Regions from separate parts of the Metabacillus sp. 84 genome, predicted to be linked through region 2. Evidence: riboswitches for the same ligand, from Rfam matches in the RefSeq annotation. Region 2 holds a riboswitch; each other region holds the start of a gene.
What was found. Region 2 has a riboswitch for cyclic di-AMP ahead of ACQCV8_RS16395 (CBS domain-containing protein). Riboswitches for the same ligand answer to the same signal wherever they lie in the genome.
Positions count from the first base shown of each region.

Region 1 (5,361 bases), on a different contig from region 2:
CTACTTTGGAATTGCCATTGGCTTGATGATTGAAATGATTCCAAGTGAGATTGTGCTTGGTTATGGAGGATATCTGGTCTCCTTAGGGAGAATAGGATTTGCCGGAGCTGTTGCAGCTGGAGTAATTGGAGGAACACTGGCTCAGCTGTTTCTTTATTGGCTTGGGTATTACGGGGGCCGTCCGATTCTAGAGAAATACGGGAAGTATCTTCTCGTCAATAAAAAACACCTCGACTTATCCGAGCAATGGTTTGGAAAATACGGAACAGGGGTCATTTTTTTCGCGCGGTTTATTCCTGTTGTAAGGCATGCCATCTCGATTCCGGCGGGCGTAGCCAAAATGCCTGTTTGGAAATTTACAGTGTATACTGTTGCAGCCATGATCCCGTGGACCATTTTATTTTTAATTCTCGGCATTCAGCTTGGAAGCAACTGGATGCATATTAAGGAAGCTGCTCAGCCCTATATGATTCCGCTTATTATTATATTTTTGATGGTCATAGCCGTTTATCTGTTTGCTAAAAGCGCAAATAAAAGAAAAACAGCTTAAACTCTGCGGCTGCAGAGTTTTTTATTATGTTTATTGGATTAGCTTATCTATAAGCGGTGCTGAGTCATGGGGAAGGCATAAGACCGGCATCACCCGCCACCGTCCGCCACGGTTAAAAAATCTCTGGATTAAACAACGGCAGGAAAAGTCTCTTCAAGCTTCACTTCAGTAAAAGCGTAAATTTTCATATGATAATCAGGCGCAGGAACCAGTAAATCGAAGGCTGGTTAAGCAATAGGCTGTAATAGGCCGGAAAACTCATCATAAGCAGATAAAATGAAGATATAGAGGTTATTTTCGTTCTTTACTCTGGTTTGTAACAGGAGTAATATACTCTCGTAATTATTTATTATCATTGTTTCACTACCTATATCGCTTAATCCTTAATGGAGCGGGGGACCCATGGACGTGTGGCGGATAATCGCCGCTTGGGGTGAATTCTCTAGCAGAAAGGGCTACTTCCATGCCCTAACCCGACAGCTAACCCCGTAAGCGTTTGGAGAGGCCGATGGAACTTGTGTCGAGTTAAGCACAGGGGCAGTCCTCTGTGCTTTTTTGTGTGGATTTTTTTAAACAGCTTAGTTAAATCAGGCTGTTGATTGCAGCTGGCAGGCGTTCCCTTATCCTTGGGAGGGCGGTGAGTCTTCCCCGATCCCCCAAGTGCAGGGTTTTACGCTCTGCGCCCCAATCAACAGATGTTAAAAAGCTTTAGGGCATAGCCTTTTTAGCAGAAGGCGTAAGGGCGTTGTTTTCAGTAATCTCCCACTTCGAAAGTTCACTGGAAATGAAGTGTGGAAGATTCAATCTAACTTAGAGGGAGATTTCACCGGTGGATAAACAATTTGCAGTTTTTGGATTAGGACGCTTTGGAGGCAGCCTCGTAAAAGAATTCCACGAGCTTGGGAGAGAGGTTCTGGCCGTAGATAAAAACCTCGACCGGGTTCAGCGGTATGCTGCCTATGCGACCCATTCAGTGCAGGCTAATTCTATGGATGAGGAAGCGCTAAAACAGCTTGGAGTCAGAAATGTGGACCATGCCTTTGTGTCTCTTGGAGGTGATATCGAGGGGAGTATCCTGACTTCTTTGCTGTTAAAAGAACTGGGGATCCCGGAAGTGTGGGCGAAGGCTCAAAATGATTACCATCAGCGGGTTCTTGATAAAATCGGTGTCAATCGGGTGATCCATCCGGAAAGGGATATGGCAAAAAGGATTGCCCATCACATAAGTTCTGAAAAAATGATTGATTACATCGAGCTCTCAAAGGAACACAGCCTGGCGGAATTGATGGTGACAGATAAAATAAACAGAAAATCGCTGCTGGAATTAGACGTCCGATCCAAGTTCGGCTGCAACATTGTGGGAATTCAACGGAATGAAGATATGATCGTATCTCCTGCTGAAGAAGAAACCGTAAAAAAAGGCGATATACTGCTTGTTATCGGTAAAAATAAGGACATCTCACGTTTTGAGGAAGAAGGAATGTAGCCTATGAAATTCCCCAGAGTCATAAAGCTTAAACCATCGCAGCTGCTTGTGCTTATATTCTCCGTTGCGATTGCCGCGGGGACATGTTTGCTTAAGCTTCCTTATTCCACAACAGAAGGAATCTCATGGGTGGATGCTCTATTTGTTGCCACCTCAGCCATGACTGTGACCGGTCTGTCGAGTGTCGATCCAAGTACAGCATTTACAGTCTTCGGCCAGAGCATCATTGCTCTTCTCATCCAGCTTGGGGGACTTGGAATTATGTCTTTTGCCGTGCTGATCTATATGGTTCTTGGAAGAAAAGTTGGGATGAAGGACCGTATGATCATCCAGCAGGCTCTAAATCAGACGAATTTAGGCGGGGTTATACGCCTCGTGAAATACATGTTCATTTTTGCATTTGCTATAGAGTTTATTGCCATGATCTTTCTCGCTTTTGTATGGGTCCCTGAACTAGGATGGGGAAAAGGATTGTTTTATAGCTTATTCCATGCAATTTCAGCATTTAATAATGCAGGTTTTGGTCTGTTTTCAGATAACTTAATTGGTTATGTTGGAAACCCTGTTATTAATGTTGTAATCAGTCTGCTTTTTATTATTGGAGGAATTGGCTTTACAGTTTTAGTAGATGTCTGGCAAAAAAAGAAGTTCAAAAAATTCAGCCTCCATACGAAAATCATGCTGATTGCTACGCTTGTTATTAACTTAGTATCCATGCTGATTCTTTTCATTCTGGAATACGGCAATCCGGGAACACTTGGCTCTCTATCCCTTGGAGATAAACTTTGGGCTTCCTGGTTCCAGGCGGCTTCTCCAAGAACGGCAGGCTTCAATACATTGGATATGGCACAAATGCATGAAGCGTCGCTTTTCTATATTATTGTCCTGATGTTTATCGGGGCGGGAAGCGCCTCCACAGGAGGGGGGATAAAGCTTACAACCGCACTGGTGATTTTTCTGGCAACGATTACTTTTTTAAGAGGGAAAAAAGATATTCTGATCGGCAACCGGTCACTTGACGGCGGGTATATAGTCAGAGCCTTATCAATCAGTATCGTATCGATCCTTTTCATTATCGGGGCTGTTTTTATGATGACCATCACTGAGGATGAAGCCTTTTTGGAAATATTATTTGAAGTTGTTTCCGCATTTGGAACAGTCGGGCTCTCAATGGGGATTACAGGCTCCATTTCATCCTTTGGTAAAATCATTCTGATCATGATTATGTTTTTAGGGAAGCTGGGTCCGCTAACCCTGATTTACTCGCTCGCCACTCCGGCTGGAAAACAGATTGTCCGGTATCCGAAGGAGGACATTTTAACAGGGTAAGACGGCCGTACTTTGCAAAAACAACCGAGGCTGAAGATTTTTTAGCTTTGTGCTGCAAATGATTGATTCTCTTTTCAAAGCTGGGATAAAAGCATGGAACAAAGTACTCCCAGCGAGGTAATCATTCCGACGATCGGTCCGCCTTCCTCGAACGCTTCCGGCATCATGGTGGAGGCAACCATAGCAATGATGCCTCCAGCAGCAAACGCGCCTATGGCGGCAGTGAAAACAGGAGAAGCATCTTGAAGCATCGTGTAGCCCAGGAGAGAACTGACCGTAGCCAGGAAAACGACGGTCATCCACATAAATAAAATTTTTCTGCGGGAATATCCATCCTTCATCAAACCAGTGGTGCTTGAGAGTCCCTCTGGGAAGTTGCTGATAAAAACAGCAGCGACCATCAAAATGCTGACGCTGCCCTGCTGAAGGATGCTTACCCCAATAATGACAGACTCCGGGACGGCATCGATAACAGTCCCGATAAAAATGGAGATGCCTGAATGATTTTCAGGGTTTTCTTTAGAGCGTTTCCGCTGATGGCCGCCTTTTCCTGCAATCATGCTTTCGCTGACGGTGAACAATAAAGCACCTGCAAGAAAGCCGGCCGCAGTCGCATTCATGCCCCCTCCTTCAAGCGATTCCTGCAGCAGATCAAATGATGCTGCCCCGATTAGCACCCCTGTTCCAAAAGACATGATCCATCCAACCATCCTGCCCGGGATTTTTTGCATCATCCCCAGCAGTGCTCCAATCAGAATGGAAGAGCCTGCAAATGCTCCCCATAAAGCTGCCTGTCCCATTTTTTCACCTGCCGATTCATTTAAATCTTAGTTTTATCTTTACCCTAAGGGGAAATCCCATATTCTTATTTTTTGCACTTGCTGCATGGGACAGGGGGGGACATTGAAGGCGTATGTTAGCAGGCTCGTTTAATGGAGAGGTTTTTAGCAGGACCGCTCTCTTGAACAATGCCTGGCGGGACCCTTCAGCTATATAGGGAACTGCGCAAAAAAAGCTTCCGCTGAAAGGATGCTGTGTCCTTACCACGGAAGCTTTTTGCAAAAATTATTTTTCTACAACATATTCTTCAATTTCATCAAGCATCTTGTTAGCAGCGATTACCCCGCCGGCAGTATTCCAGATCGCATCGTCTACCTGATAAGCCTTCCCGTTTTTAACGGCATCCAAATTCTTCCAAAGGGGATCCTTTGTAAACTCTTCTTCGGTTTTAACGGCTTCTGTATCGCCTTCAGGTGCATACGTAAAGTAAAAGAGAAGATCGCCATCCATCTCAGGAATCGCTTCCTTACCTACTTCTCTCATGAATTGATCCTCCTGGTCGCTGGCAAACAGTTTATCAGCTGCTTCAGTGTGCTTCATGCCAAGCTGATCGAAAATCACTCCGGAAAATGAATCTTTATAATATATTCGTGTCGTTCCCGCCATAAAGCGAACAACCGATACTTTTTGTGAAAGTTTATCACCGGCTTCTTCTTTAATGGAATCAATCCGTCCATCAAAATCTGCAATGACCTTCTTTCCTTCTTCTTCACGGTCCAGAGCCTTTGAGTAAAGAGTGAAGTTTTCTTTCCAGTCTCCTCGAAGAGTTTCAGATAAAACAGTAGGTGCAATGGCACTAAGTTTTTCATAAACCGCTTCCTGGCGCATTTTGTTTCCGATAATTAAATCCGGTTTAAGAGCTGCGATCGCTTCTACATTGACCTCACTCTCTGTGCCGACTACTTCAACATCCTTCATATCTTCTTTAATATGGTCATACCATGGATCGCCAAGCCAGGATTGAACCGCTCCAACGGGTTTTACACCCATTGCAAGGGCTGCTTCCGTACCCTCGTTCGTCAAAACTACGACCCTTTCAGGCTTTTTGGGAATTTTTGCTTCTCCCATCGCATGCTTCACTGTGTATGCTTCCTCAGGAGCCGCTTCTTCTTTCTGGCTCTCCGTATTGCCGCCGCAGGCTGCCAGCAGCATGGTA
Region 1 is NZ_JBNILN010000001.1:212,305-217,665, reverse strand. It holds gene ACQCV8_RS01180 (DedA family protein) at 1-550, shown strand, start outside; cyclic di-AMP (ydaO/yuaA leader) riboswitch at 914-1,059, shown strand; gene ACQCV8_RS01175 (potassium channel family protein) at 1,380-2,036, shown strand; gene ACQCV8_RS01170 (TrkH family potassium uptake protein) at 2,040-3,365, shown strand; gene ACQCV8_RS01165 (ZIP family metal transporter) at 3,440-4,165, opposite strand; gene ACQCV8_RS01160 (ABC transporter substrate-binding protein) at 4,431-5,361, opposite strand, start outside.
Region 1: it holds a riboswitch for cyclic di-AMP, as region 2 does, so the genes downstream of both, ACQCV8_RS01175 (potassium channel family protein) here and ACQCV8_RS16395 (CBS domain-containing protein) in region 2, are expected to answer to the same signal.

Region 2 (5,361 bases):
GAACTGGGCATCAGTCTCGAACAAATTCAGGCAATACTGGCTGACCCTTCCTTCAGCGGAGCCAAAGCCCTTATAGAACATCGTGAAAAACTCCTGGAAAAACGGAAGCAGCTCGATTTGCTCATTTCCAATGTGGAAAAGACAATCGCAGCGGACGAAGGGAGAATAACCATGTCAGATCACGAAAAGTTCGAAGGCTTTAAACAAAAGCAGATAGACGAAAATGAGGAAAAGTATGGAAAGGAAATTCGCAGTAAATACGGAGAGGATGCCATTAGGCGGTCAAATGAAAAATTGAAAAACATGTCCAAAGAGCAGTACGAGGAAGTAACCCTGCTTGAACAGAAAGTGAAAACGGCATTAGCTGAAGCCTACAAAACAGGTGATCCTGCTAGCGCTGAAGCGCAAAATACAGTCCGCCTCCACAAGCAATGGCTCAATCACTACTGGGCAGAGTACAGCAAAGAGGCACATGCGGGACTGGGGGACATGTATGCAGAAGACGAACGGTTTAAAGCGTATTATGATGAGCAGCAGCCCGGACTCGCTGAATTTTTGAGAGATGCTATTTATGTCTATACCGGCCGGAAAAAGTAATTTGACATGAAACAATACGGGGCCTTAGGCCTCTGTACCTTTAAGTCCTGTTAAACAGCGCCGAAGCGAGGCCAAAAAATAGCCGGCAGATTAGTTTAGTCACCCAGCGCTCAGGCAATCTTGCCAGGCAAACAAGGTGCAGAGGGGCCATGCCATTCTTGCTGAAACCCTTATAGAAGACGAATAAAAAGGCCGCGCGGCATCAAAAGCCGCGCGGCTATTTTAAATAAGCAAACCGACAATTGCTGCTGATAAGAAACTGACCAAGGTAGCTCCGTATAGCAGTTTCATTCCGAAGCGGGCCACGACGTTTCCTTTTTGTTCGTGCAATCCTTTTACGGCACCGGTGATAATACCGATGGAGGAGAAGTTTGCAAAGGAAACGAGGAAAACGGATATGATCGCTGTCGTCCGTTCGGAAAGCTCTGTCATTTTCGACAGATCCAGCATGGCGACAAACTCATTGGAGACGAGCTTGGTTGCCATTATTGTACCGGCTTGTACAACTTCTGCTGCAGGTACTCCAATCATGAAGGCAAATGGAGCAAATACATAACCAAGCATCGTTTGGAACGTGATACCGAAAATAATGCTGAACAGGTCATTAATCGCTGCAATAAGAGCAACAAATCCAATCAGCATAGCTCCAACGATAATCGCTACTTTGAATCCGTCCATGATGTATTCGCCAAGCATTTCGAAAAAGGTCTGCTTTTCCCCCTCTTGAACCTGGACGAAGTCCTCTTCATCTGTAACCTCGTACGGGTTGATAAGATTTACGATAATAAATCCGCCGAAAAGGTTAAGCACCAAAGCTACAATGACAAACTTCGGATCGATCATTGTCATATATGCTCCAAGGATAGAGGCCGAGACCGTTGACATAGCTGATGTGCATAATGTGTACAACCGGTGATCCGGCAGGTATCCGAGCTGTTTCTTAACGGATATAAATACTTCAGATTGACCGAAAATAGCTGAGGCAACTGCATTATAAGACTCAAGTTTGCCCATACCGTTTATTTTGCTCAGGACCAATCCAAGGTATTTGATGATAAGCGGAAGAAGTTTAATGTGCTGGGCAATTCCGATTAAAGCGGAGATAAATACGATCGGAAGCAGGACATTCAGGAAAAAAGGCATTTCTTCTGCGTTTGCGATTCCGCCAAAAACAAAGTTGATTCCACTTGCGGCATACTCTAACAGTTTCGTGAATAAGGCAGAAATTCCTTCAATGATAAACAAACCAATGCCTGTATTTAAGAGGATGAAGGTTAAGATTATTTGAAGTACAAGCATGATGATGATCGGTTTATACTTAATTTGTTTTTTATTGTTGCTGACTAAATACGCCAGCAGCAGAACGACCGCAATCCCTAGTAGCGGAATGATGATATTCAATGCTGAAACCTCCTTATGTAGTAAACGAATGATGACAAGGGACCGTATAAGCAATTGCTGCATGTACTTATCTTTACCCAAACTTTCCCAAGCTAGCACACGGCTGCAGAAAAAACTGTCGATTAATGACGTCGAATGCCCTTTCCTATTATACTGATTTCCAACTAATAAGAAAGGGGTTAATTGAAAAAAATGAATTCGTTTTCTTAATAGGAACAAGTAAAAAGTCATAATCTTCCGCAAAAGTATGAAATTCAGAGCAAATTCCGGATATTGGAACGGCAATGAATCACAGGCTGGCTTATAGTAAAAATCTCACATTTACATAGGGCTATGGGTGAGAGTAATATAGACATGAAAATGTAAATGGCTTAATCCCGCACAGCGGGAGCGGAGGAACCAATTTTCAGGGGCTAATTCTATTTATAGAAGGGATGAAAGAACTCTTTCGCCATCCTGCCCGTCAGCTAACTTCGCAGGCTAAAGCGAAGGAGGTCACGAGACCGCCTTGTTCTAAAGGGCTTTTTATGCTGTTTTTTTCTGCAGCTTTTGCCTTTTGGAAATCGACGGTCTTTTTGTATTGCCGAACTATATACGAAATCAAAAAGGGGTTAATATGCAAAATGAACATAGCGTTTTTCTTGCTCCCAAAAAAAGAAGTCATTCACTTGCCCGTTCAATCGACCATGAGACAGGCGCTGGAAAAGATGGAATACCACCGTTATACGGCCCTTCCGCTTTTAGATGATGAAGGAAGATATGTTGCCACCCTTACGGAAGGCGACTTGCTTTGGAAATTAAAAAATACTCCCAACTTAACTTTTGACACGACGAATAGAATCAGTATCAGTGAAATAGAACTGCACCGAACGAACGAACCTGTTCCCATACATGCCAAAATGGAAGAGATTATTTCCAGGGCAATGGAACAGAATTTTGTTCCTGTAGTGGATGATCAGGGGATATTTATCGGTATTATCCGCAGGAGGGAAATTATTGAATATTGTGCGGAGCAGCTCTTTAACAAAATCTGAACATTTATGGATGTATTTCATATAAACCGATAGCTTCGCACTCGTAATGGGTTAACTGGCATCTATATGGAGACACTAATTCTCATAATCATTAGCTTACTGGGAGGATTATCGATGTCTGAATCTGAGTTCCAGATCTACTGCGAAACCGAATTTGCTCCATTGAAGCATGTTTTATTGTGCCCTGCGAAATATTTGAAAATTGAAGAGGTTATTAATGAGACACAAAAACATTATCAGCATGAAAAATTAAACACAGAAAAGGCTGCCAGGCAGCATAAAGAGTTTGTCCGGATTCTTGAGTCTCAGGGTATTGAGACGCACCTTCTGGAACCGTCTGAAAAGTACCCCGAGCAAGTGTTCACAAGAGATATAGGGTTTACGATCGGAAGGAAGATATTTATTGCCAATATGGAAATGGACATCAGGTTTGGAGAAGAAGCTTTATTAAAGGAATGGCTGACAAACGCAGATGCTGAATTCGTGGATTTGAAGGGGGCTGGAATTGAGGGGGGAGATGTCCTCATTCATGGCCGGACCGTTTATGTAGGGATCAGCGAAAGAACTTCCTCTGAGAGTGTTCCACTGCTTCAAAATTATTTGCCGGGGTATGAAATCGTTCCTGTTCCGATTAAAAAAGAATACCTCCATCTGGATTGTGTGTTTAATATTATTTCGGAAAATGAAGCGCTTTTATATCCACCGGCACTTAATCAGGATGAAATTGATAAGCTGTCGGCACGATTTAACATGATTGAAGTAAACGAAGAGGATCAATTCAGACTGGGTGTGAATGTGCTCTCGATCGACTATAAGAAGCTGATCGCCCTGCCAGGTAACAAGCACACAAATAATCAGCTGAAGAAACTTGGTTATGAAATCATCGAAGCCGATCTATCGGAAATTATTAAATCAGGTGGCGCTTTCCGATGCTGTACTCTTCCGTTGTTAAGGGGATAAGCTGCGCCTTTAGGCTATGCAATAAATAGCGGCTGCACCCATTCTCTTATTTCACACTTAAAGTAAATCCAACGTATCCCTCCCTCATGAAAAATCAACCCTGATATGGATCAGTGTTTTACCTGTAACGCATATGATCTACATAAAGAGGGGGGGAATGTTTATGAGGCGCCGTTTCACTGCTTTTTTGATTGACTACATAATCATAGTGGGATATGGGATGGTATTGGGTCTTTTATCTCCTCTGTTATCGCCTTTGTTTATGGGTAATGCGTTTACTGCGCATCTTAGCAGCTTTTTTATTTTAACGTTGCCTGTGTATTTGTACTTTAGCATTTTTGAAGCTTCTCCATTTCAGACGACCCTGGGGAAAAGAGCAGCAAAATTAAGAGTAGCGGGCTCAGTAAATACAGGGGTAAGTCTATCCAGGTCACTTGTTCGATCGATGATAAAATTTTTACCTTGGGAGATGGCTCATTTTGCCGTTTGGAGATTTTTTTTGCCGACCGATTTGCCAGAGCTGGTCATAATCATGGTTGCCTACGCTGCAAATGGTGCCGCCTTGGTTTATTTGATTGTCCCTTTTTTAAATCATGACAGAAAATTCATTCATGATTGGGCATCAGGAACCAGAGTGGCGGTGAAAGAAAGGAACTGACCTGGATTAGGCACCTCCGTTACTGGGTTTTGCAGTGGACTATGTCCCTTATATAGGCTTAGCCTCCTTTTTCCATTGCTTCATACAGTATATCTGCAAGATGATATGCTTTCATTTTATCGCTGAGCCCTTCCCGTTCAATCCCGAGCTGCATTTGCAGAAGGCATCCAGGGTTGGCGGTTGCGATTACCGCTGCATGTGAGGCTTTTGCCTGCTCCATTTTATGATCAAGAATTTGCATACTCATCTCTGATTCAACAATATTGTAAATTCCGGCTGACCCGCAGCAGCGGTCTGCATCCTTCATCTCCCTGAGCTCGGCTCCTTTAATGGCATGAAGCAGTTTTCTGGGAGCGGAGGAGGTGCGCATGACATTCTTAAGATGGCAGGAATCCTGATAGGTAATTACCCTGGAGGAGAGAGAAAGAGGGATGCTGTGATGAAACCCGCACTCAATCAGCACCTCTGTAAAATCCTTAAGTTTTGCGGAAAACGCTTCTGCCCTTTCCCGCCAGTCCGGTTCATCCTGCAGGAGATGACCATATTCAATAAGAAAGGCTCCGCAGCCGCCTGCATTGGTGATGATATAGTCTGCATTCAGATTCTCAAAAGCCTGAATATTTCGTTTTGCAAGCTCTTTTGCTTCCGCTTTTTCTCCGCTATGTCCGTGAAGGGCCCCGCAGCATGCCTGGTTTTTCGGAATGACGATCT
Region 2 is NZ_JBNILN010000011.1:99,017-104,377, reverse strand. It holds gene ACQCV8_RS16405 (MerR family transcriptional regulator) at 1-597, shown strand, start outside; gene ACQCV8_RS16400 (NupC/NupG family nucleoside CNT transporter) at 820-1,998, opposite strand; cyclic di-AMP (ydaO/yuaA leader) riboswitch at 2,357-2,495, shown strand; gene ACQCV8_RS16395 (CBS domain-containing protein) at 2,622-3,032, shown strand; gene ACQCV8_RS16390 (dimethylarginine dimethylaminohydrolase family protein) at 3,147-3,992, shown strand; gene ACQCV8_RS16385 (RDD family protein) at 4,156-4,650, shown strand; gene ACQCV8_RS16380 ((Fe-S)-binding protein) at 4,709-5,361, opposite strand, start outside.

Region 3 (3,351 bases), on a different contig from region 2:
TTAGAATATGGGCAGTTTGGGATTTGGAGAAATCTTATTGATACTAGTGGTGGCACTGCTGCTGTTTGGACCAAAAAAGCTTCCGGAGCTTGGGAAAGCAGCAGGAAGAACGCTCCGGGAATTCAAAAATGCTACCCGCGGGATGATGGACGAGGATGAAGAAAAAGCAAAAAAGACAGATGAAAATCGTATCTAATAGATAGAAAATGAACCGGCATAAGGCAGCCGGTTCATTTTTTAATTGGCTATGTTAAAGCATGGGGCTGATTACTAAAACCTGTTGACTGAAAAGAAGGGCGTGAGCCTTTACGTTTGAGAGCGGCAGGATAGGGCAGATCCCGCTGCCGCATAGCGGCAAGGAGGCTTACCGCCCGCCCAAAGATAAACGAACGCCTGCTGGCTGTAATCAAAAGCTAAATTAACAGAGCCTTTTATTTAGATTGGATATCCGTATGGATAAGCTTTAAACGGGCTAACCATTTGACGGTGGGGGTTCTTCGCAGTCACACTAGTCCACCGGCAGGTCCAATTTGATTATTTACTCCATTGGCTGTGCAGAATCGGTTACTTCTTCAGGGACTTCCAGGTCATTCAGTTCATTGTACTTGCTGAACGTGCCATCGACTTTCTGATCGAGGGCAATGGTTTGGCCTTCAACATCTACTGTCATTGACATCATGACAGTTGTAGTATTCTGCAAGAAGGTCTCTTTATCAATTGAATAAGAGAGCTTTAAATCAGTTAATTCTGCAGATGCACCGTCTACGCCAAGAGAAGAAGTAATTTGATTAACCATATCTCCATAAAGATTTAGGAATTCTTCCTTCGGTTCATCAATAGAAATGATGTATTCACTGTCTTCTTCTTTGACCTTAATATCTCCTGCAACTTCTTGTAATCCTTCCAAATCAGCCGCCGGGTTTGATTGAGCTTCAGATCGTACCATTGGGTTATTAGGATCTGTGGCCATTACGGCCCACTCTCCGCCATTTTGAGATACATAAGAGTTGTCTTTGGTTACATATGATTCAAAAGAAAATTCAGACCCGTCTGCTGCAGATTTCGTTGTATTTACAGTGTGGATCAGCATTGGATCCATATTTTGCTCTATTTGCATAGAGGCATCCGTTTTGATTTCTTGCTGTCCATCATCAACAGTCTGGTCCACTGTCATTTCACTGGAGAAGCTCTTCACATCTTCATAAGCCGCAATCGACTTTTCCAAAACCTGTTCTGCAGTTAATTCTTCTGCAGGCTGTTCTTCTGATTTTTCTGTTTCTTCCGCTGCAGGCTCCTCAGCTTCTGCTGCTTCTGCTTCTTTTGCTTCTGTTCCATTTTCAGACGCTTCATCCTCTTTTGACCCTGTAGCTGTTTTCTCCTCTTTGGGAGCGGCAGTTGTTTCTTCCTTCGCCGTACCGCAACCGAATAAAACCAATGAAAGGATCAAAAACATGGAAGAAAGTTTTGCTGTCATTTTCAAATGTGTCACTCTCCAGTCGTTTTTTTATACAGCCTTTGGGACTGCTAACATAAAATTCCATACCCTTGGTTTTCATAAACCAAACAGAAATTTAAGATAAAATACCTGTTTTATTTAAAAAAATTTCTATTATACCCTTATTTTGGAATAAAATGACGATTTTTCTCGAAAAATTGTAATTGCAAATTGACAAACTATTCGTATATAATGAAACTACAAAATCATATTTATGCGCTTAATCCCACACGGGAACGGGGGAACCAATCAGTGCGGCCGCACTAGGGGTGAATCCTTTTACAGGTAGGACATATTCTCTTCGTCCGAATCCGACAGCTAACCTCGTAAGCCTAAGAAGAGACGCTTCAGTGGAATGTCAAGCTACGGATCCGAAATTTGACCCTATAAGCCGCGAGATCTCTTCTCGCGGCTTTTTTGCGTATTTTCCAGAATGGGTTTTACAAGCATCTTGTTTTGGGTAAATCTGCTAGGCTACACTTCTAATCTAACAATTCGTAAAACGGGAGGTCATTTATGAAACTAGCGACGAAAATTATTATTGGACTTATTGCCGGAGCTATTGTCGGAATTATTTTAAACGTTACTTCTCCGGATTTATTTAAACAGCTGGATACGTTCCTATTTACTCCGCTTGGACGCATCTTCCTGAATTTAATAAACATGCTCGTTGTTCCCATTGTCTTCTTCTCTATTACTCTTGGTGTAGCAGGCCTTGGAGATCCGAAGAAGCTTGGAAGAATCGGCTTGAAGACCATTGGGTTTTTCCTTTCGACAACAGCTATTGCAATTACAATTGCACTGGGTTTGGCACTCATCATCCAGCCTGGAAATGCTGGGGAGTTTAATACGGAAAGTGCCAGCTATGAAGCGCAGGAAGCTCCTTCCGTTTCAGATACACTGCTGAATATTTTCCCGAAAAATCCAATTGAAGCAATGGCGAGCGGCAACATGCTTCAAATCATCGCATTCTCTGTATTTATTGGAGTTGGAATTGCGATTCTTGGGGAGAAAACATCTGCTCTGAAAAAGGTCCTTGAACAAGGAAATGAGCTAATGATGTATCTTGTCGGGCTTGTTATGAAATTTGCGCCATACGGGACGTTTGGTCTGATTGCGACAGCAATTGGCAGCCAGGGATTCGATGCGATTAAAGCGATGGGAGTTTATTTTATCGTCGTTCTTATTGCACTTATTGTTCACGCAATCGTGACGTATGGTTCCAGTGTCATGATCTTTGCGAAAAAGAATCCAATCTGGTTCTTTAAAGGATTTGCACCGGCAATGACCGTTGGCTTCAGTACGTCAAGCAGTAATGCGACTCTTCCGCTTTCGATGGAAACAGCCCAGAAAAATCTTGGCGTTCCAAAGCAAATCAGCGGATTTGTTCAGCCTCTTGGGGCAACCATTAATATGGATGGAACGGCGATCATGCAAGGGGTGGCTACAGTATTTATAGCCCAGGTTTATGGGGTGGATTTAACGATCACGGCTCTATTGACCGTTGTTCTTACAGCTGTCCTTGCAAGTATCGGAACGGCGGGGGTTCCTGGAGTAGGATTAATTATGCTGGCACTTGTCCTGAATTCAGTTAATCTTCCAGTAGAGGGGATAGCCTTAATACTTGGAATCGACCGTCTTCTTGATATGGCCAGAACTTCACTTAACATTACCGGGGATGCCGCATGCGCAGTAATCGTGGCAGAGACGGAAAAGAAGAATGGAAGCCTGCCAACTGAAGAAAAAGTTGTGCAAAGCATGTAAATCTTTCAGGAGAAAAGCCGGCAGCGGTAAAGCTGCCGGCTTTTTGTATGACCGGAAATTTTCTGCAGAATACTTGTCTTTTTCAGACGTAT
Region 3 is NZ_JBNILN010000001.1:217,751-221,101, reverse strand. It holds gene ACQCV8_RS01195 (twin-arginine translocase TatA/TatE family subunit) at 8-196, shown strand; gene ACQCV8_RS01190 (DUF6612 family protein) at 539-1,474, opposite strand; cyclic di-AMP (ydaO/yuaA leader) riboswitch at 1,703-1,842, shown strand; gene ACQCV8_RS01185 (dicarboxylate/amino acid:cation symporter) at 2,012-3,259, shown strand.
Region 3: it holds a riboswitch for cyclic di-AMP, as region 2 does, so the genes downstream of both, ACQCV8_RS01185 (dicarboxylate/amino acid:cation symporter) here and ACQCV8_RS16395 (CBS domain-containing protein) in region 2, are expected to answer to the same signal.